One region of the Nocardia fodinahabitans genome, then DNA from elsewhere that is predicted to be linked to it. Evidence: riboswitches for the same ligand, from Rfam matches in the RefSeq annotation. Region 1 holds a riboswitch; each other region holds the start of a gene.
The links. Region 1 has a riboswitch for S-adenosylmethionine ahead of NV348_RS18270 (aminotransferase class V-fold PLP-dependent enzyme). Riboswitches for the same ligand answer to the same signal wherever they lie in the genome.
Positions count from the first base shown of each region.

Region 1 (7,378 bases):
ATCAGCCACGGGCCCAGGTCAGCGCCGGTGCGAACCAGATCGCGCGGGGCGGGGACCAGGCAGGCGCCGTGGCGCCAGGCCAGCCACATCTCCTCGCAGGAGGCGTCGAAGGCGACCGACAGCCCGGCCAGCACCCGGTCGCCGGGGCCGATCGGGGCATGTTGCAGGAACAGCCTGGCCTCAGCGTCGACGAAGGCGGCGGCATTGTGGTGGGTGACCGCGACGCCCTTCGGGGTGCCGGTGGAGCCGGAGGTGAAGATGATCCAGGCGTCGTCGGCGGGCGACGGCAGGGTGTTCCAGTCCGAGGCGGGCGTGCGGCCCGCGGCGGCGGTCGCCGACTCGATGCCCGCGCCGGTGGCCATTGCACTGACCCTGGCCTCGCCGAAGACCAGCCGGGCCCGTTCCTCCGGGTCGTCGGCGTCGACGGGGACGTAGGCGGCGCCGCAGTACAGAACGGCCAGGATCGTGACGTACAGCGCGGCGCTGCCCGAGGGCATCCGCACGCCGACCCGGTCACCGGGGCGCACGCCCGCCGCGGTCAGCTCGGTCATCCTGGCCTCGATCGCGGCGATCAGCTCCATATAGCTGAGCACGACGGTGCCGTCGTCGATGGCCGGTGCGTCGGGGTGGGCGAGGGCGGTGCTGGTCAGGATGTCTACCAGGGTGCGCGGTGGCGCGGCCAGGTCGGCGCGCAGTAGTGGATCACGCAACCGGCTCGCCGGGTCCTCAGTGCGTGGCTCGAGCATGGCGCTCAGTCCACCTCTCATCGGTCGACCCCCATCGGTGGTGTTTGTTGTTTCACGGGCGGGTTACCGGAGGGCAAACAGGATGGTCACCAGATGCCAACGGTACTCGGAGAAGGTGTGGCCGGACGGCAGCGCGAGGCGTGCCGTCGGCGCCGATCACGATGGCGACGGCGGTGATTCGCCGAGCGCGATCAGCGTCAGGCGGTGCAGGGTGCGCTGTTGTTCGGGGTCCAGCCGCTCGAGCACTCGCGCGGTGGCGTCGGCGATCAGGCGGTCGGTGCGCTTGCATTGCTTGCGTCCGGCGTCGGTGATCCGCAGCCGGTACTTGCGGCGATCCGACCCGTCGCGGGTGCGTTCGACCAGGCCCGCGCGTTCCAGCGCGTCGACCAGCCGGACGACTTCGCTGCGGTCGATGCCGAGCGCGTCGCCGACCTTCTTCTGCGTCAGGTCGGCGTTCTCCGCGATGAAGGTGAGCACCCAGTGATCGCGCAACGGGACGTCGATCTCGGCGTGCAGTGCCTTGGTGAGCCGTCCGAGCGCGTACACCGGGTAGCGCGGCAGGCCGCGGACGGAGTTCGAGTTCGTGGACATGATCGGCAACCCTAACAGATAGTGGGGCAACTCAATCATTTGGGTGATCCATCATGGATGAAGCAGATCGTTGAGCGGTTTGGGGAAAAGTGGCAATCCGATGGCAACCGGGTGTCCGGTCGGGATGTCCGATTCCGTTGTGGCCGTGGGGATTACCCCTCGTCCGGCGGGGACGGCCGCAGTGGGTGCCGGTGGCGTGATCGGCGCGGTCATGATCGCGGCAAACGTCGCGGGTTTCCGACGGGCCGATCGCGGTGGTTGACAGCTCGCGGGATCGTCTGTCAGTCTCGAAACCGGTCACGAGTACCAGCGACAAGCCCCGGCTAGCTGGTCGGCAACCCTCCTCCGCGGTGGGGTGCTCCGGGTGACGACCAGGCCGCCGTCCGCAGTGGGCGCGGCAAGCGCGGACTCGCAGCACCCTTGTCGGGAACGAGTCCCTGAGCCGACGGGATTTCGTCATGACCGCAGTTATCGACCCCACCTGTGCCCTGGCCGCCGTTTCCGGTGCGGACCTGCGGGTTCCGCTCGTGCAGGGCGGGACCAGCGCCTACGCCAACTTCGACCACGCCGCGAGCGCGCCGGCGTTGCGGCAGGTCACCGACCGGATTTCGCGGCTGCTGCCGTACTACGCCAGCGTGCATCGCGGCGCGGGCTACGCCTCGCGGATCGCCACCGAGTGCTACGAGGCCTCGCGTGGTGCGGTCGCCCGGTTCGTCGATGCCGCCGACGACCAGGTCGTCGTCTTCACCCGCAACACCACCGATTCGCTGAACCTGCTGGCCGGCTGCGTGCCCGGGGAGACCGTGGTGCTCGATATCGAGCATCACGCGAACTTCCTGCCGTGGACCGCGCGCGGGCGTCGGGTCGTGCGGGCCGCCGATACCGTCGAGGAGACGGTTCGCCGGGTCGTCGCCGAATTGTGCAGCAAGCCCGCCGCTTTGCTCGCGGTGACCGGGGCTTCCAATGTGACCGGTGAGGTGCTGCCGCTGGAGCGGTTGGCGACCATCGCCCACCTGTGTGGCGCGCGGATTCTCGTCGACGCGGCGCAGCTGGCGCCGCATCGACGGATCTCCCTGTGCGAGGACGGGATCGACTATCTCGCCTTCTCCGGGCACAAGTTGTACGCGCCGTTCGGTGCCGGTGTGCTGGTCGGCAGGCGGGACTGGCTCGATGCCGGTGAGCCGTACCTGGCCGGTGGCGGTGCGGTGCGCGAAGTCGGTGTGGCGCAGGTCGAATGGGCCGCGGCGCCGCAGCGGCACGAGGCGGGCTCACCGAATGTGCTGGGCGCGGCCGCCATCGCCGCCGCCTGCGACGCGCTCGCCGCGATCGACCCGGACGAACTGGTCGCCCACGAGCGCTTCCTGGCCGACCGGCTGCGTGCCGGGCTGGGTGCCATCCCGGGTGTCGACCTGGTCCGCATCTGGTCCGACAGCCCGGATTGCGTCGGCATCGTCGCCTTCACGGTGGCGGGGTACGCCCCCGGTGAGGTCGCCGCCTATCTCTCCGCCGAACACGCCATCGGCGTCCGCGACGGCCGCTTCTGCGCCCACCCCCTCCTCGCCGCCCTCGGCCTCGACGCCGCCCTGCGCGCCAGCATCGGCCTCGGCACCACCGCCGCCGACGTAGACCGCCTGATCACCGCCGTCGCCACCCTCGCCGAATCCGGCCCCACCTGGACCTACGCCGCCACCGACGGCCTCTGGAACCCCACCCCCGAAACCCGCCCCCTCACCCCCGACACCCGCGCCGCCCCCTGCCTCCTCGGCTGAGTCGTCGGCGATGCGGCCGACTCCGGTCCGGCCGCATCGGCATGTCTCCCTCAAAAAATGTTTGACGCGCCGCGGAATTGGGTAACAGGCCGTCGGCCGGTCGCGATGAGTCCTAAAAGCACTGCTCAGGAACTTAAGGGGAGATAGTGCCTCGACCGATTCAGCCGCCCGATCCGTGGGCCCGCCCGCCCCGCCCGCAGGACAAGAAGCGCCGCTGGCCCTGGTGGCCGGGATCGGGGTCGCCGGCATTGTCGGTCTAGCCGTGATCGGCGGTCTCGCCGACGACGGGTCCGCTCCGGCGACGGAACTTTCGACGACGTCGACCATCCGCCCCAGCGCGTCCTCGGCCACAACACTCTCGCCGACGACGACCACTGTCGCACCGACCACCGTTGTCGAAACTCCGCCGCCTCCGATCGTGCCGACGACCACGGTTGCCGCCCCGCCGCCACCAGTAGTCGTCCCCGCGCCGATCACGACTACCGTGCCGGTACCGGCGCCACGCGTCGTGGTGCCCGAACCGGAAGCGCCACCCACTCCCAGCGCCTATTACAAGAACTGCGCTGCCGCTCGCGCCGCGGGCGTGGCCCCACTTCACCGCGGAGAGCCCGGCTACCGCTCCGGCCTGGACGGCGACGGTGACGGCGTGGCGTGCGAGAGGGGCTGACCCGTCGGGCGGATGACATCACTCGACCGGACGGCGCTCGTCGGAGTTCGACCGCTGTCAGGTGTCGAGGGCGGTGGGGCGGTGGTATTTGCCGTTGTAGTAGAGGAGGGGGGCGGCGGACGGGGATTCCCGGGTTTCGTCGTGGACTCGGGTGACGAGGCCTACCGCGAGGGTGTGGTCGCCGATGTCGATGAGTTGGTGCAGGGTGGTGCGGAGCCAGATGGGGGTGCCGTGCAGGACCGGTTCGCCGGTGTCGAGGGTGGTCCACAGGGAGCGGTCGGTGAAGCGGTCGGCGGCGGTGCGGGAGAAGCGGTGGGCCAGGTGGTGCTGGTGTTCGCCGAGGAAATGGATGACGACCGAGTCGGCGGCGCGCAGGGCCTCGATGCTCGAGGAGGTGTGGGCGATGTTGAACGACACCAGGGGCGGTTCGAGGGAGAGGGAGGCGAAGGAGGTCGCGGTGAAGCCGACCGGGCCGTGCTCGGCACCGATCGTCACCACGGTGACGCCGGCCGGGTAGTGACGCATCGAGGCGCGGTACTGCTCGGCGGTGATCCCGCTCAGATCGTCGGGGACCACGAGGTCGGCCGGAGTCCGTCGCACTTCACTCACCGCCCCAAACTACGCCCGTGCCCCAGCGCCGCCCAGTGTCCGGGCGGCCGGTTCGACGCACATCACACTCGACGCGGCTCAGTCGACCTCGATCGGCAGTCCGGCGGTGATCCGGACCAGTTCGCGGAAGTTGGTGCGGAACACCGTGTTCGGATGACCGCCCGCGGCCCACACCTCGGTGTGCTCGGCCAGGGCGGTGTCGACCCAGGTGGGCAGGTTGGTGGGATGACCGACGGGGGCGGTGCCGTCGATCGGCTGCCCGGTGATGCGCTCGACCAGCGCGGTGGGCGCGGGGGTGAGGGTGCCCTCCAGGCGTTTGCCGGTGCGCGTCAGGTCGACCTGGTGGTGGTCGGCGACCAGCAGCAGGACGGGATCGTCGTCGAGCAGGAAGACCTGGGAGGTGGTGATCGCGGTGGGATGGGCGCCCATGGCGCGGGCGGCATCGGCCGCGGTGGCAGCGGGCGTCTCGGGCGAAACGATGACGCCGTGATGCCCGCGGGCGATGAGCGTATCGGCGACGCGGCATGCGACCGCCGGAAGAGACGACCTGCGCATGAAATCCAGAGTAGGACGATTGCGGGAAATATGCCGGGGGAGCGGGATTTTGGGGTTCACCCCGGGGGCTGCGCGCATCCCTGGCGGCGCGCCAATAGACTCGGCCCATGACTGATTGGCAAGCCTTCACCGTCGAGATCGCCGACCACGTTGCCCAGGTCACACTGACCGGGCCGGGCAAGGGCAACGCGATGGGACCCGATTTCTGGCGTGAGCTGCCGGAGATCTTCCGCGAGCTCGACGCCGACCCGCAGGTGCGGGCCGTGGTGCTCACCGGCGCGGGCAAGCACTTCTCCTTCGGGCTCGACCTGGCGGCGATGGGCGGCATGCTCGCCCCGGTGCTGGCCGACGACGCCAAGGCGGCGCCGCGCACCGAGTTCCTCAAGGTGGTCCGCGGCATGCAGGACTCGGTGACCGCGGTCGCCGAGTGCACCAAGCCGGTGATCGCGGCCGTGTCCGGCTGGTGCATCGGTGGTGGCCTGGACCTGATCGCCGCCGCCGATATCCGCCTGGCCAGCGAGGATGCCAAGTTCAGCCTGCGTGAGGCGAAGGTGGCGATCGTCGCCGACATCGGCTCGCTGCAGCGTCTGCCCGGCATCATCGGCGAGGGCAACCTGCGTGAGCTCGCCTACACCGCCAAGGACATCGATGCCGCCCGCGCCGAGCGGATCGGCCTGGTGAACGAGGTGTTCGCCGACCAGGAGGCCGTGGTGGCCGCCGCGCACGCGATGGCGCGCGAGATCGCCGAGAACCCGCCGCTGGTGGTGCAGGGCATCAAGGACGTGCTCGAGCACCGGACCGCCCCCGCGGTGGCCGACGGCCTGCGCTACGTGTCGACCTGGAACGCGGCGTTCCTGCCGTCCAAGGACCTCACCGAGGCGATCACGGCGGTGTTCCAGAAGCGCGCCCCCGAGTTCAAGGGCGAGTAAAGGCAGTTCAAACGGTTGCCCCGGCGACCGTTCTGTCTACATACTTGCATCACACAACTAATTGATTGATGCAAGTAAAGGTGAAGAGAATTGGTGGAGAACGAGCCCGCGATCGACGCGATCGCGGTCCAGCTCGTCCGGCTGCACCGCCTGCGGGACCGGACGCTGGCCCAGATCAAGGACCGCTCCGGCATCGACCCGGCGGGCTTCGTCGTGCTGTTCCGGCTGGTCTGCGACGGGCCGATGCGCTCGGGCGCGCTCGCCGAGGCCGTGCACTCGGACGCGTCGACGGTGAGCAGGCAGGTCGCCCAGCTGGTCGACCGGGGACTGGTGCGTCGCGTCGCCGATCCCGATGACGGTCGCGCCACCGTGCTGGAGGTGACCGACCAGGGCCGGGAGGTTGCCGAGCGGATCCGGACCCGCCGCCGCGAGTCGGTCGCCGTGGTCACCGAGGACTGGTCGAGCGAGGACCGCGCGACCTTCGCCGCGCTGCTGACGCGCTTCGTCGACGACTACGACGCGGCCCGCCCGACCCTGCTGACCCGCTCGACCGCACTGAGCACTACCGCGACGGAGAACGATTCGTGACGACAACCGCGGCCCCGGTGGAATCACCCGCCGGCTTCACCCACCGCCAGATCCTGACCATCCTGTCCGGCCTCATGCTCGGCATGCTGCTGGCCTCGCTCGATCAGACGATCGTGTCGACCTCGATCCGCACCATCGCCGACGACCTGCACGGCTATTCGCTGCAGGCCTGGGCGACGACCGCCTACCTGATCACCGCGACGATCAGCACCCCGCTCTACGGCAAGCTCTCGGACATGTTCGGCCGTAAGCCGTTCTTCCTCACCGCGATCGGGCTGTTCATCATCGGCTCGCTGCTGTGCACGTTCGCCACCTCGATGTACCAGCTGGCGGCCTTCCGCGCGTTCCAGGGTCTGGGCGCGGGTGGGTTGATGTCGCTGGCGCTGGCGATCATGGGTGACATCGTCAGCCCCCGGGAACGGGCCCGCTACCAGGGCTATTTCCTCGCCGTGTTCGGTATCTCGAGCGTGCTCGGGCCGGTGCTCGGCGGTCTGCTGGCCGGGCAGGACACCATCCTAGGCATCACCGGCTGGCGCTGGGTGTTCCTGGTGAACGTGCCGCTCGGCCTGCTCGCGCTGGTCGTGGTGACGCGGGTGCTGCAGCTGCCGCGCAAGCCGCACGCCACCTATCGCATCGACTTCGGTGGCGCGCTGGTGCTCGCGATCGGTCTGGTCCCGCTGCTGATCGTGGCCGAGCAGGGGCGGGAATGGGGTTGGGGCAGTGCGGCGTCGGTGGTCTGCTATCTGATCGGCGCGGCGGGTGTCATCGGGTTCGTCGCGGTCGAGAAGGTCATGGGCGACGCGGCGCTGATCCCGCTGCGCATCTTCACCAACACCACTTTCGCGCTCGGCGTGGTGATCTCGTTCGTGGTCGGTGCCGCCATGTTCGGTGGCATGCTGCTGCTGCCGCAGTACCTGCAGGTCG
Region 1 covers NZ_JBRJJC010000001.1:3,929,900-3,937,277, forward strand. The annotation lists gene NV348_RS18260 (Pls/PosA family non-ribosomal peptide synthetase) at 1-746, opposite strand, end outside; gene NV348_RS18265 (MarR family winged helix-turn-helix transcriptional regulator) at 903-1,337, opposite strand; SAM riboswitch class IV at 1,633-1,747, shown strand; gene NV348_RS18270 (aminotransferase class V-fold PLP-dependent enzyme) at 1,796-3,106, shown strand; gene NV348_RS18275 (excalibur calcium-binding domain-containing protein) at 3,618-3,773, shown strand; gene NV348_RS18280 (flavin reductase family protein) at 3,831-4,298, opposite strand; gene NV348_RS18285 (YbaK/EbsC family protein) at 4,461-4,937, opposite strand; gene NV348_RS18290 (crotonase/enoyl-CoA hydratase family protein) at 5,045-5,866, shown strand; gene NV348_RS18295 (MarR family winged helix-turn-helix transcriptional regulator) at 5,960-6,454, shown strand; gene NV348_RS18300 (MDR family MFS transporter) at 6,451-7,378, shown strand, end outside.

Region 2 (7,378 bases), 1.0 Mb from region 1:
ATGTGTCCGGGCATCATGCCGGGACGCTGTACGCGGACCACATCGGCGCCGAGGTCGGCCAGCAGTAGCGCGGCATGGGGGCCAGGCCCGATGCCGGCCAGCTCGATGACCTTGATACCCGCGAGGGGCCCCTGCTTGGCGGTGGACTCGCTCACACCTGACCTCTGTTCATCGTCGAACGGTATTGACACTCCGACAATAGCGTCGGGATGGCGAGCCGGGTAGGGCATGGGTCAGAATTCCGGGTGGCGCGACTCGGCGCCACAATGGGAGGAACCCGGTAGTGAGCGTGTGGGGTGAGGTCATCGTAGGCCTCGTCATTCTGGTCGGCCTAATCGGTGTGATCGTTCCGATCCTGCCCGGCGTCATCCTGATCTTCGCCGCAATCGCGGTGTGGGCCTTCATGACCGGCGGCAGCGCCGCGTGGACGGTGCTCGCGGTCGCCACGGTCGCGCTGGTCATCTCCGCCGTCGTGAAGTACACCTGGCCCGGCAGGCGGATGCGCGAGGCGGGGGTGTCGAACCGGGCACTGCTGTTCGGCGCGATTCTCGGCGTCGTCGGGTTCTTCGTCATCCCGATCGTCGGCCTGTTCATCGGCTTCGTGCTCGGCGTGTACCTGGCCGAGCTGTACCGGCTGAAGACCAACGATCTGGCCTGGCCCGCGACGCTGCACGCGCTCAAAGGCGTCGGCCTGTCGATGCTGGTCGAGCTGTTCGGCGCGCTGATCGCGGCCGGTGTGTGGTTCACCGGCGCGATCCTGGCCTGAGCTACTCGATGACCGGCAGCGGGCGGGTGCGCTCGCCCGCGCCGGGCAGTTCGTCACGGGGGATCGGCACCGTCGGATTGTCGGTGCGCGGGATCGGCCTGGTCGGCAGCGGATCGGCCGTGGGCCGGTCCGCCACCGGCAGCCGGTAGAACTCCCTGGCGTTGTCCTCCAGCACCGCGTGCAGGTCGGCCCCGACCACCTGCCAGATCAGCTCGACGTCGGTGTCCTCGAACGGCCTGCCCGCCCTGGTGCCGGGCAGGTCGGTGCCGAACATCAGCGCGCCCGGGTTGACCGCGTGGATCCGGCGCAGCGTCTCGGCCACGTCCATGTCGACCCGGCCGAAACCGGTGGCCTTCACCCTGGCGCCCCGATCGACCAGATCCAGCAGATAGGGCAGGCCCTCCTCGGACATGCCGAGGTGGTCGATCGAGAGCGCGGGCAGTTTCGAGATCACCGGTTGCAGCGAGGCCAGCATCTGGCCGTCGATGTAGAGCTCCACGTGCCAGCCGGCCAGCTCGTGCGCGCGCAGCGCCTGCAACGTCATCTCGGTGATGTCGGCGGCGGCGCGCTTGAGGTTGAACCGCAGCGCGCGCACGCCGGCGCGATCCAGCTCGATGATCTCGTCGTCGGTGGCGTCGAGATCCAATCGGGTGACCCCGACCCAGTCCTCACCGAGGGCCGCCAGCGCGGCCTTCAGATACGACTGGTCGGACCCCTGGAACGACGCGCTGACCACCGCACCACCGCGAACATGGAAGTGCTCCATACGCTTTCGATAGTCCGCGATGGTGTAGGGGTCGGGTAGGTAGCCTTCGTTCTCGATCAGCGGGAACCGCGGATCGATGATGTGGACGTGGGCATCGAACACTTGTACAGAATGCCTCGAGTTCGGCGGAATGGAACAGTTCGGGCCCGACGTCCGAGGCTTAGACCTTGTTCGGCTCGGACGCGCGCAGCATGTCCTCGCGCTCGACGACCTTCACCCGCTCACGGCCTTCCGGCTCGCCGAGGGCGCGCTCGTGCGCGTCGAGGCGATACCAGCCGGCCCACGTGGTGAACGGGATGCCCTTGCTCTCGAGGAACGTGGTGACCGCGTCCAGCTCGGGCTGCGGCGCGGGCGCGAAGTCCTTGGCGTCGTCGAGCAGGCAGGCGATGGTCTCGTTGGCGTCGCCCTTGGTGTGGCCGATGAGGCCGACCGGGCCGCGCTTGATCCAGCCGGTGACGTAGGTGGCGGGCATGAAGCGGGCCGAGCCCTCGGCGGTCTCGTCGGAGATCACGCGGCCGGCCTCGTTCGGCACGGTGCCAGCCTGGTCGTCGAACGGCAGCTGGGTGATGTTCTGCGACAGGTAGCCCACGGCGCGGTAGATGGCCTGGACGTCCCACTGCTTGAACTCGCCGGTGCCCTTGACGTTGCCGGTGCCGTCGAGCTGGGTGCGCTCGGTCTTGAGACCGACGACCTTGCCGTCCTCGCCGATGACCTCGGCCGGGGACTCGAAGAAGTGCAGGAACAGCTTGTGCGGGCGGTTGCCCTGGTCGCGGATCGCCCACTGCTCGAGGGTGTTGGCGACCATGTCGACCTGCTTGGAGTTGCGGCGGGCGGCTTCGGAGCCCTCGTCGTAGTCGATGTCCTCGGGATCGACGATGACCTCGATCGTCGGCGAGTGGTCGAGCTCGCGCAGCTCGAGCGGGGTGAACTTGGCCTGGGCGGGGCCGCGGCGTCCGAAGACGTGGACCTCGACGGCCTTGTTGGCCTTCAAACCCTTGTAGACGTTCGGCGGGATCTCGGTCGGCAGCAGCTCGTCACCGGTCTTGGCCAGCACACGGGCCACGTCGAGGGCGACGTTGCCGACGCCGAGCACGGCGACCTTCTCCGCCTCCAGCGGCCACGACCGCGGCACGTCGGGGTGCCCGTCGTACCAGGAGACGAAGTCGGCGGCACCGTAGGAGCCGTCGAGGTCGATGCCGGGGATGGGCAGGGCGCGGTCGGCGTTGGCGCCGGTGGAGAAGATGACCGCGTCGTAGAACTGGCGCAGGTCGTCGAGGGTGATGTCGGTGCCGTAGTCGATGTTGCCGAGCAGGCGCACCTGGTCCTTGTCGAGGACCTTGTGCAGGGCGGTGATGATGCCCTTGATGCGCGGGTGATCGGGGGCGACGCCGTAGCGGATCAGACCGAAGGGCGCGGGCATGCGCTCGTAGAGGTCGATGCTGACATCGGCATCGGACTTCATCAATGCGTCGGCGGCGTAGATACCGGCCGGTCCTGCGCCCACGATCGCAATGCGGAGCGGGCGGGTCGCTGCACTCTGTTCGGTCATTTTCTACGCGCACCCTTTGGTCGAGAACTGTTGACGGCGTCTATTTAGCCTAGGCTAAGTTGACGATCCGGCTGCTGGCAGCTGCCTTCGAGGTCGGCAGCGCACCGCATTCTGGCGATTCTATCTGCGGCGTTGTGTCCACCCGGCGTGCGGTGTGGTTGCCCGCACCGGGTCTGTCAGGATTAGAGCATGAACGAGGAGCAGACAAGCTCGGAAGACCAGCCCATCGTGGTGGATCAGACCGACAAGCGTTCCATCGTCCCGTTCGTCGCGGCCGCGGTGATCGCGATCATCGTGCTCATCGGCATCGTGCTCGGCGGGCTGCTCTCGCCCGCTGAGAAAAATGTCACAGAGGCCGATCGCCTCGCGGCCGCTGTCACCAACTATATCGACGCGCGCTCCCGCAGCGAGCTGCGTCCGCCGCCCGGTGTCGCCTGCCCCGGCTTCGACGAGGAGAAGTCCGGCCTGTCGGAACGGCTCGGCGGCCCGAAATCGGCAGTGACGATCGACAAGAAGGGTTTCGACAAGGCGACCGTCAACGGCGATCGGGCCAAGATCGACGCCACCGTGCAGATCGGCGACACGCCGTCCACCAGTACCTGGAACCTGACCAGGGTGGACGGCAACTGGCTGGTCTGCACGCCGTAGCACTGTTTGACACGGTGGCCTGTGCCGGGGCAATCTCGAATCGCAAGGTCATGAGTGCCAGCGCCAAGCCCCGGCTCGCTGGTCGGCAACCCTCCTCCGCGGTGGGGTGCTCCGGGTGACGACCTGGCCGTGTGCCCGGAGAACCGGCACGGCAAGAGCGGATTCACGCAGGAGGTTCGACATGACTTACGCCGGCGACATCACCCCTGAGAAGGCGTGGGAGATCCTGGCCGAGCACCCGGGCGCGGTGCTGGTCGACGTGCGCACCGAAGGCGAGTGGGCACAGGTCGGCATCCCCGACACCAGCTCGATCGAGCGCCCGGCCCACTTCATCGAGTGGGTCGACGGCACCGGGACCCGCAATCCGAACTTCGGCGCGCAGCTCGAGCAGGCGCTGGCCGGTCGTCCGGACGACGCGCCCGTGGTGTTCCTGTGTCGCTCCGGGCAGCGCTCCATCGGCGCCGCGACCGTGGCGACCGCGGCGGGCATCGCCCCGTCCTACAACGTGCTCGACGGTTTCGAAGGCGGCCCCGACGCGTTCGGGCAGCGCGGCAGCGTCGGTTGGCGCGCGGTCGGCCTGCCGTGGCGTCAGGCATAAGGAGAACAGCATGATCACCGGTGGTTCGTTCGACAAGCCACTGCCCGAGGGCGTCGGCCCGGCCACCCTCGGCGTCCGCGGCGGCCTGCGCCGCTCCGGCTTCGAGGAGACCTCCGAGGCGCTGTACCTGACCTCGGGTTTCGTCTACGAGAGCGCCGAGGCCGCCGAGGCGTCCTTCACCGGTGAGGTCGAGCACTTCGTCTACTCCCGCTACGGCAACCCGACGGTGGCCATGTTCGAGGAGCGCATCCGGCTGCTCGACGGCGCCGAGGCCGCGTTCGCGACCGCGTCCGGCATGTCCGCGGTGTTCACCGCGCTCGGCGCGCTGCTGAAGGCGGGCGATCGCCTCGTCGCGGCGCGCAGCCTGTTCGGCTCCTGCTTCGTGGTGTGCAACGAGATCCTGCCGCGCTGGGGCGTGGAGACCGTCTTCGTCGACGGTGACGACCTCGAGCAGTGGGAGCAGGCGCTCTCGGTGCCCACCCAGGCCGTGTTCTTCGAGACCCCGGCCAACCCGATGCAGACCCTCGTCGACGTCCGCAAGGTCACCGAGCTCGCGCACGCCGCGGGCGCGAAGGTGGTGCTGGACAACGTCTTCGCCACCCCGCTGCTACAGCGCGGCTTCGAACTCGGCGCCGACGTGGTGGTGTACTCCGGCACCAAGCACATCGACGGCCAGGGCCGCGTGCTCGGTGGCGCGATCCTCGGCGCCCAGGACTACATCGACGGCCCGGTCAAGAACCTGATGCGCCACACCGGCCCCGCGCTGAGCCCGTTCAACGCCTGGACCCTGCTCAAGGGCCTGGAGACCATGCCGCTGCGCGTGCGCCAGTCCACCGAGTCGGCGCTGAAGGTCGCCCAGTTCCTGGAGGCGAACAAGTCGGTCAACTGGGTGAAATACCCCTTCCTGGAATCGCATCCGCAGCACGCCCTCGCCACCGCCCAGATGTCCGGCGGCGGCACCGTCGTCACCTTCGAACTGGCTGGCGACGACGGCAAGAAGCGCGCCTTCGAGGTCCTCAACCGCCTCCGCATCATCGACATCTCCAACAACCTCGGTGACGCGAAGACGCTGATCACCCACCCCGCCACGACGACCCACCGCGCGATGGGCCCCGAAGGCCGCTCCTCCATCGGCCTGTCCGACGGCGTGGTCCGCATCTCGGTCGGCCTCGAGGACATCGAAGACCTCCTCGGCGACCTCGACCACGCCCTGAGCTGAGCCCCGAAAGCGCCGACCCTGTCGTCGGCGCGCTACGCAGCCTGTCTGGCCCGCGCCGACTGGGCGTGTCGCTGAACACGGTCGAACGCATTGCCCGTGCGCGCGAGCCGGAACGTCCACGGCGACCACCGCAGTACCGGCCCTGCCTGGTCGACCCCTACCGAGACCACCTTCGCGCGCGCCGCGCCGCCGACCCGGGAGTGCCGCCGCGTGCGCGGAAATGACCGCCCTGGTCAGCCTGGTCCGCTACTCCGACACCGAATCCTGTTGGCATAGACCAAGGCGCGCTACCACCGAAATCGAGACAGAGCCAAGGTTCTGACACTCCCGCCATACGGGGCATCCTGCGTGCTGCGTGGCGTTCAGGGGTCACTGAAAGTACAGAGAGTCACCGCGGGTTGCGCTGTGTTGTCGCTGGGGGCGAATGGCATCTGGGTTGGGGAATTGCGGCCCTGTCCGAGAACGTGCGGTTCACGTTGTCTGGTGGTGAAGAGCCGATTGTCAGCAGGCTGGGTTCGGGAAGGAGAGGGTGTGGCCGGACCGAATTCGATGGTGGGGCGGTGGTCACAACGGGTCGCCGGGTGGGTGGAGCCGGTGCTGGTGGCGGTGACTGTCGCCATGCTGATGTTCGGGCTGCTTGCGTGGCTGTTCGGGCTGCACGGGGTGGCTGAGGGCGCCTGGATCGCGGCGACGGTGGTGGCGATCGTGCCCGCGGTGTGGTGGATGGTCGCCACGCTGCTGCAGGGTAGGACCGGAGTCGATGTGATCGCGGTGTTGTCGCTGGTGGGCACGTTGCTGGTGCACGAGTACTTGGCTGGTGCGTTGATCGCGGTGATGTTGGCGACCGGTCGTGCGCTGGACGCGGCGGCCGAGCGACGCGCCTCCCACGATCTGCGAGCCCTGCTCGAGCACGCGCCACGCTCGGCTCGCCGCCGTCTCGGCACAGAGGTGAGCGTGATCGGCTTGGATGAGGTCGCCGTCGGCGATGTGCTGGTAGTGGTACCGGGTGAGGTGGTGCCAGTCGACGGGCGAGTTCTCGACACCGTGGCCGTGCTGGACGAGTCGGTGCTGACCGGAGAACCGATGCAGGTCGAGCGCGGGATCGGGGAACCAGTGCGCAGCGGCGTCGTCAACGTCGGCGCCTCCTTCGAGATCCGTGCGACCGCGACCGCCGCGGAGAGCACCTACGCCGGAATCGTACGGCTCGCTCGAGAAGCCGGCGCCGAGAACGCGCCCGTGGTCCGGTTGGCCGATCGGTACGCGGCCTGGTTTCTGCCCCTGACACTGCTGGTGGCCGGGGTGGCATGGCTGGTCAGCGGGTCACTGGTGCGCGCGGTCGCGGTTCTGGTGGTGGCCACCCCGTGTCCGCTGCTGTTGGCCGCGCCGGTAGCTATCGTGTCCGGACTGTCGCGGGCCTCCCGCCAAGGAGTCGTGGTCCGCAGCGGCGGCGCGCTGGAAGACCTCGGTCGCGCGACCACCCTTGTGATGGACAAAACCGGGACTCTCACCGCGGGCCGACCCGCGGTCGTGGAGGTCATCGCCGCCCCCGGCCAGGATGCTGCCGAGGCATTGCGCCTGGCCGCGTCCGTGGACCAGCTGTCGCCTCATGTGCTGGCCGAGGCGATCGTCACCGAAGCGCTGGCCCGCGACTCGGCGCTGTCGCTGCCCACCGCGGTGATCGAACAGCCTGGCCGCGGCGTATCCGGCACCGTCGACGGCCGCCATGTCGAGGTGGGCAAACTGCCCGATACGGCGACCGGATCCCAGTGGGCGCGTGCGGTGGACAGCCGAGCGCGGTTGGACTCGGCGGCGATCGCGTGGATCGTCGTCGA
Region 2 covers NZ_JBRJJC010000001.1:2,912,660-2,920,037, reverse strand. The annotation lists gene NV348_RS13670 (CaiB/BaiF CoA transferase family protein) at 1-155, opposite strand, end outside; gene NV348_RS13665 (DUF456 domain-containing protein) at 284-766, shown strand; gene NV348_RS13660 (amidohydrolase family protein) at 768-1,634, opposite strand; gene NV348_RS13655 (FAD-dependent oxidoreductase) at 1,693-3,081, opposite strand; gene NV348_RS13650 (Rv0361 family membrane protein) at 3,271-3,729, shown strand; SAM riboswitch class IV at 3,776-3,893, shown strand; gene NV348_RS13645 (rhodanese-like domain-containing protein) at 3,911-4,327, shown strand; gene NV348_RS13640 (O-succinylhomoserine sulfhydrylase) at 4,338-5,546, shown strand; gene NV348_RS13635 (heavy metal translocating P-type ATPase) at 6,096-7,378, shown strand, end outside.
Region 2: linked by a shared signal. The riboswitch ahead of NV348_RS13645 (rhodanese-like domain-containing protein) and the one ahead of NV348_RS18270 (aminotransferase class V-fold PLP-dependent enzyme) in region 1 are both predicted to bind S-adenosylmethionine.

Region 3 (7,378 bases), 710 kb from region 1:
ACGCTCGCGCATCGAGTGATAGTCGGCGCGCGAGTCGAACTTCGCCAGGAACTGCTCGTTCCACGCCCCGTTGCGCGTCGCCTGCTCGGCGATATCGGTGTTGGCCCCGGTCCACGCCGTCGGATCGGCGACGAACACCAGCACCGCGGGCGCCTCCAGTGGCTGCGGCTGACCGAACGCCGCCTCCGACAGCGCCTTGCGGCCCTCGGCACTGGTGACGACGACGATCGAGCGATCCTGCATGTTCCAGGCACTCGGCGCCTGCACCGCCAGGTCGAGCAATTCGTCGAGCAGTGCGGGCTCGAGCGGCTCGGGCCGGTAGTGGCGGACGGTGCGGCGGGTGCGGATGGCCTCGGTGACCGAAAGTGTCTGTGTGATCATGATTCCTACTATCGGAGAGTCACTCTCCTTTGGGAAGTAGGCACCTTTTTGTGCGTTAGACTCGGCGAGGTGCGCACGATTCACGAGGCCACCGGCCTGCCCGCCGACGTCTACTCCGCCAAATGCCCCACCCGCGAGGTCCTCGACCACATCGCGGGCAAGTGGACGGTGCTGATCGTGGACGCCCTCGCCGGCGGCACCCTGCGCTACACCGATCTGCGCAGACGCATCGACGGCATCTCCCAGAAGATGCTCACCCAGACCCTGCGGCAGCTCGAGCACGACGGATTCGTCGCGCGCACGGTGTATCCCACGGTCCCGCCGCGCGTCGAGTACACCCTCACCGACCTCGGCCACAGCCTGCGTGAACCGATCGCCGCGCTGCGGGAGTGGGTCGAGACGAATATCAATCGCATCGAGCAGGCCAGGCGGGTGGCGTCGTCCTGACCGCGCCGGGCCCGCCGTAGCGCCGTCTCGATCAGGCGGACTCGGCGACCCGCTGCTCCCACAGGCTGTGGGTGCCGGTGTTGCCGTAGCGCTCGCGGGCTTCGCCCGGACTGATCGTCGACCGGGTGTGCGGTGTGCCGGCGGCGGCGTGGGCGGCCAGGATCTGCCCGGTCATCTTCGCGACGTACGGGCTGGCCAGGATCAGTCCGCGATTGTCGCGGCGCGAGGTGGCCCACACGAGCGCCTTCCACGGGACCCGCGCCGACGCGTCGACGATGCCCGGCAGATCGAACCGGCCGAGTTTGCGCATCCAGGTGGGCAGCGTCGCGATCGTCGCCAGCGACAGCACCCGGCCGCCGACCGCGAACGTCATGCCCTTGTTCGCCGACGGCCACAGCAGGAAGTGCATCGCCGCTACGGCCCGCTCGCTGACGCACAACTGCGGCCGGACCCGCGCGAAGTAGGCGCGCACCTCGTCGCGATTGCGTGGCACGTCCGCGGGTTTGCAGGTCTGCAGTTCGGCCGCGATCACGCACTCGGCCCAGTACCGGTCCTCCTCGGCGGGGCTCAGCGGGCCGTGGCCGAACATCTCGTAGGCCTTGAGGACCGAATGCCAGCCGGTGACGTGAATCCACAGCTGGGAGTCGGGGTTGTTGGCGCTGTAGCGCTTGCCGCTGATCGGTTCGATGCCCGTCATCGGTGCGTGCACCTTCATCAGGTGCTCGGCGGCCTGGATGGCGGTGCGGCCGTCGCCGAGCGCGACCAGCAGGAAGTAGGACAGCGTGTGGTCCAGGCGGGTGGCGGGATTGTCGTAGATCCCGTGCGAATCGGCCACCGCGGCGGTCAGGAACGGGTCGAAGTGCTCGAGGGTGACCGCGCGCTGGAAGCCGATCAGCGCGGTCGGCGCCGCCCACACCTTCCAGGTGGGGGAGTCCGGCCCGAAGAAGCCGTAGTCGTCGCGACGCAGAGTCGACGCATCGAATGCCATTGCACCTGCTCCTTTGCAGTTGCCGAGGACGCCCCTCGCCAATGAATACAACACCATCGTAGCAATTGCCCGAAGTGAATACAACGATTGCGTAGGATTGATGCCGAGTGGCCGCCACCGGGGTATCGTCTGGGCAACGACAGGAGGAGCGCGTGACCGCGACGCAGGAACAACGACCGCGGCGCCGCTATGCCCCGCGCCTGCCACCGCACGAACGCCGGGCTCAGCTCCTAGACGCCGCGTTCGCCGTACTCGGCCGGATGGAACTGCACGAACTGAGCATGGAGGCCGTCGCGCAGGAGGCGGGCGTCGGCAAACCGGTGCTCTACACCGTGTTCAAGACCCGCGCCGAACTCGTCGAGGCCCTGCTGGCACGCGAACGCGAACGCGGCCTCGAGCAGATCGCCGAGACCCTGCCGGAGAACCTGCTCGACACCGATCCGCTCGCCGCCGCCTCGGCGACGGTCGAGGCGTTCGTCGGTGTGGCGCTGGCGAATCCGACCCGCTGGCGGCTGATCCTGGCGACCCCGGCGAGCGCGCCGGACGAGTATCGCGCGGCGCTGACGACGGCCAGGGCGGAGATCCTGGCCCGTGCGGAAGCCCTTGTCCGCGTTGGCATCGCCATGTCACCGCGCTGGTCGGCGATGGACGCGGGCCTGCTCGCGAACTCGACCCTCACCGTCGCCGAGATGCTCGGCAGGCTCGCGGTCAGCGAGCCCGAGGAGTATCCGCGCGAACGGCTCCAGGACTACGTGCGCTCGATCATGACCCTGCTGGCCGGGACGACGCGGGACTGAAACAGCCTGGGCGTCAGCGGTTCTCGCGGGCCAGCCGCATGGTTTCGGTGAGCAGCTTGGACACCGCGGCGGCCTCGGTGAGGAAGCCGTCGTGTCCGTCGCGCGAGTGCACGATCTCGAGCCCGGCGCAGCCCGGCAGCCCCTCGGCCAGCTCGGCCTGGGTGTGCAGCGGGTAGAGCCGATCGGAGTCGACGCCGCCCACCACGACCGGAACCGTCGTCGCGGCCAGCGCCGCGGCGATCCCGCCCCGGCCGCGACCGATGTCGTGGCGGTTCATGGCCTCGCTGAGCAGCACGTAGGTGGCCGGGTCGAACCGCTGACACAGCTTCTCGGCCTGGTGCTCGAGATAGCTCTGCACCGCGTAGCGCCCGCCCGTCCACGGATCCTCGTCGCCCTGGGGACGATTGGTGAAGCGGTGGTCGAGTTCGCCCTCGGTGCGGTAGGTCAGGTGCGCGATGCGCCGGGCCAGGCCCATGCCGGTCATCGGCGCGCGGCCGGTGCCGTGGTAATCGCCGTCCTGCCAGTCGGGGTCGGCCTTGATGACGGCCATCTGCGTGGTCTGGGTGCCGATCTGGTCGGCGGTGGCGCGGGCGCCGACGGCCAGCACCAGCGCGGCCGCCGTCCGTCCCGGCTGTCCGACGATCCACTCCAGCACCCGCATGCCGCCCATCGACCCACCGACGACGGCGGCCAGCCGCTCGATCCCGAACAGATCGAGCAGCTGTGCCTCGGCGGTGACCTGGTCACGGATGGTCAGGTCGGGAAAACGCGAACCCCACGGCGCGCCGTCGGGCGCGAGCGAGGACGGCCCGGTGCTGCCCTTGCAGCCGCCGAGCACGTTCGTCGCGATCACACACCACTCGTCGGTGTCGATCGGCGCGCCGGGGCCGACCATGCCCTCCCACCAGCCGGGCTGGGCATTGTCGGCGCTGGCGATGACGTGGGAGTCGCCGGTGAGGGCGTGTTCGACCAGCACGACATTGTCGAGCGTGGGCGAGAGCTCACCCCAGCGCTGCACCGACAGCCGCACATCGGGGACCACGGCGCCGTTCTCCAGCACCACATCCCCGATGGCGACCACGCCGAGTCGCCCGTCCGGCGGTGGCAGCAGGGCCACCCCGGTCGCGGGACGGGCGATCGGCGATTCGGTGCTCACAGTCACGTGTTCGCCGCCGCGAAACCGGCGCGCAGATCCGCCAGGATGTCGTCGATCCCCTCGATGCCCACGGCGAGCCGGACCAGCCCCGGGGTGACGCCGGAGGCCAGTTGCTCTTCGGGCGTCAACTGCGAGTGCGTGGTGGACGCCGGGTGAATCACGAGAGAACGCACATCACCGATGTTAGCGACATGGCTGTGCAGGCTGAGCGCGTCCACGAACTTCTTGCCCGCGTCGACACCGCCGCGCAGCTCGAACGCGACGATCGCGCCAGCGCCCTTGGGCGCCAGCTGCTTGGCCCGCGCGTGCCACGGCGAGGTCTCGAGCCCCGCGTAGTGGACGGCCTCGACGCCCGGCTGCTCGGCGACGAACTTCGCCACGGCCTCGGCGTTGGCCACGTGCCGCTCGACCCGCAGGCTCAGCGTCTCGATGCCCTGGGCGATGAGGAACGCGTTGAACGGCGACACCGCCGCACCCAGGTCGCGCAGCAGCTGCACGCGCGCCTTGAGCGCGAAGGCGGGCGCGCCCAGGTCGGCGAAGACCGCACCGTGGTAGCTGGGATCGGGCACGGTGAAACCGGGGAAGCGGGCGTTGCCGTCGGCGTCGCGCACGGTCCAGTCGAAGGTGCCGCCGTCGACGATCACGCCGGCCACCGCCGCGCCGTGCCCGCCCAGGTACTTCGTCGCCGAGTGCACGACGATGTCGGCGCCGTGGGCCAGCGGCTGGATCAGGTACGGGGTCGCGACGGTGTTGTCGACGATCAGCGGGATGCCCGCCTTGTGCGCGATCTCGGCGATACCGGGGATGTCGAACACGGCGCTGCTCGGGTTGGCGATGGTCTCGCCGTAGAAGGCCTTGGTGTTGGGCCGGATGGCGGCCTGCCACTGCGCCAGATCGTCGGGATCCTCGACGAAGGAGACCTCGATGCCCAGCTTGGGCAGCGAGTAGTGGAACAGGTTGTAGGTGCCGCCGTAGAGATGCGGACTGGACACGATGTGGTCGCCCGCGTTGGCCAGATTCAGGATCGCGTAGGTCTCGGCGGCCTGGCCCGAGGCCAGCAGCAGCGCCGCGACGCCACCCTCGAGCGCGGCGATGCGCTGCTCGACCGCGTCCTGGGTGGGGTTCATGATCCGGGTGTAGATGTTGCCCGGCTCGGCGAGACCGAACAGCGCGGCGGCGTGATCGGTGTCGCGGAAGGTGTATGAGGTGGTCTGGTAGATCGGCAGGGCCCGCGCGTTGGTGGCCGCGTCGGGGGCCTGGCCCGCGTGGACCTGCTTGGTCTCGAAGGACCAGTTCTCGGGCAGGGTGGAGTCGGTCATGTAAAGCTCCAGGGTTGTTCGCCGGTATATCGCGTCAGATGGGTTGGATCGACGGACAACAACACATGGGGGCCTCCTGCGATGCGCGCTTGCTCTCGGCCTTCGAGAGCCCGGTCATCACCCGGAGCACCCCACCGCAGCTGGAGGGTTGCCGACCAGCGAGCCGGGGCTTGGCACTGGTACTCATGACCTTGGCCGTCATGTTAACCGGCCATTGCGTCCGCGCGGAAACTTCCCCCGGTTTCGTCGCCTGGATCACTCTGTCGCCGGTGTGCCGGGCCCTGGCGTGTCGAGTTCCGGCGGGGCGCCGCAGCTGCGGCGGAGCCGCGCAGGACGGGTCGCAGCTGTTCCTCGGCCGCGGTCTGCGGGGTGCGTTCGCCGTGCCTCGGCGGCTACGGCGTGCCCGGTGCCGTCACGGTGACGCTCGGCCCGGTGCCGATCGTCTTCGGATTCAGCCGCTGGCCCCGGACTCGGATCGGCGCTGCGTACCGGGCGGTAACGGCGAACAGCGCACTTGGCGAGGCGCCCGCCGAGTAGGTTGGGAGGCGAGCGTATGCCGGGCACCGGCCGGCAGTGTCTTCGGTCACTCGCGCCCTGATCGGCGTCGCGGCGAGCGGAGTCCCGCACAGCGGGCCCTCCCATCGCGGTGAGGTGGGGGGCAGCAGTACGCTCGTCTTGTTTGCACCACACGTCCCGCAGACAACGCGGGGCATATACGTTGTCTGTTGGAACTGCTGGGGTCCGCTCACAAGCGTGTTCGCCTGGCCGTGCAATAAGGGCACCCACCGAGGAGGACACGAAGATCCATGTCCAAGATCAAGGTTGAAGGCACCGTCGTAGAACTCGACGGCGACGAGATGACCCGGATCATCTGGCAGTTCATCAAGGACAAGCTGATCCACCCGTATCTCGACGTGAACCTCGAGTACTACGACCTCGGCATCGAGTATCGCGACAAGACAGATGACCAGGTCACCGTCGATGCCGCGAATGCCATCAAGAAGCACGGCGTCGGCGTGAAGTGCGCCACCATCACCCCGGACGAAGCGCGGGTGAAGGAGTTCGGCCTCAAGAAGATGTGGCGCTCGCCCAACGGCACCATCCGTAACATTCTGGGTGGCACCATCTTCCGCGCGCCGATCATCATCTCCAACGTGCCCCGCCTGGTGCCCGGCTGGACCAAGCCGATCATCATCGGCCGCCACGCCTTCGGCGACCAGTACCGCGCCACCGACTTCAAGGTCTACGAGGCGGGCACCGTCACGCTGACCTTCACCCCGGAGGACGGCAGCGAGCCGATCGTGCACGAGGTCGTGAAGATGCCCGAGGACGGCGGCGTCGTCATGGGTATGTACAACTTCAAGAAGTCCATCGAGGACTTCGCGCGGGCCTCGTTCAACTACGGCCTGCAGCAGAACTACCCGGTGTACCTCTCCACGAAGAACACCATCCTCAAGGCCTACGACGGCATGTTCAAGGACACCTTCCAGGAAGTCTTCGACGCCGAGTTCAAGGCCGAGTTCGACGCCGCGGGCCTGACCTACGAGCACCGCCTGATCGACGACATGGTCGCGTCCTCCATGAAGTGGGAGGGCGGCTACGTCTGGGCCTGCAAGAACTACGACGGCGACGTGCAGTCCGACACCGTGGCGCAGGGCTTCGGCTCGCTGGGCCTGATGACCTCGGTGCTGCTCACCCCGGACGGCAAGACCTGTGAGGCCGAGGCCGCGCACGGCACCGTCACCCGGCACTACCGCCAGCACCAGCAGGGCAAGCCGACCTCGACCAACCCGATCGCGTCGATCTTCGCCTGGACCCGTGGCCTGGAGCACCGGGGCAAGCTGGACAACACCCCCGAGGTGATCGGCTTCGCGCAGGCGCTCGAGGACGTCGTCATCAAGACCGTCGAAGGCGGCCAGATGACCAAGGATCTGGCGCTGCTCGTCGGCGGCGACCAGGGCTACCTGAGCACCGAGGAGTTCCTCGGCGCGCTCGACGTCAACCTGGCGCGCGCCCTCAAGTGAGGTAGCGATCCCGCCGCTGGGCGATTCGGACTCAGGCGGCGCGAGACCCGCGTCGGCGACCGGCGGATCAGCGGGGGCGGAGTTCGCCCGGCCCGGTAGGTACCCCAGTTCTCGCGAGAACCGGGGCACCCACCGGGCCGTTGTGCGCGCTGCGTCGCGTGCGGCCGGAGCCGGCTCGTGGGTTACACCATCGTGTCCACGACCGGCAGGCCGAAGGCGTGTGTGCCGTACATGGCGTAGGCGCGCTCGGGATCGTTGGCGGCGTG
Region 3 covers NZ_JBRJJC010000001.1:4,641,729-4,649,106, forward strand. The annotation lists gene NV348_RS21520 (nitroreductase family protein) at 1-381, opposite strand, end outside; gene NV348_RS21525 (winged helix-turn-helix transcriptional regulator) at 451-828, shown strand; gene NV348_RS21530 (oxygenase MpaB family protein) at 860-1,816, opposite strand; gene NV348_RS21535 (TetR/AcrR family transcriptional regulator) at 1,969-2,613, shown strand; gene metX (homoserine O-acetyltransferase MetX) at 2,627-3,775, opposite strand; gene NV348_RS21545 (bifunctional o-acetylhomoserine/o-acetylserine sulfhydrylase) at 3,772-5,088, opposite strand; SAM riboswitch class IV at 5,169-5,279, opposite strand; gene NV348_RS21550 (NADP-dependent isocitrate dehydrogenase) at 5,895-7,112, shown strand; gene hsaA (3-hydroxy-9,10-secoandrosta-1,3,5(10)-triene-9,17-dione monooxygenase oxygenase subunit) at 7,295-7,378, opposite strand, start outside.
Region 3: linked by a shared signal. The riboswitch ahead of NV348_RS21545 (bifunctional o-acetylhomoserine/o-acetylserine sulfhydrylase) and the one ahead of NV348_RS18270 (aminotransferase class V-fold PLP-dependent enzyme) in region 1 are both predicted to bind S-adenosylmethionine.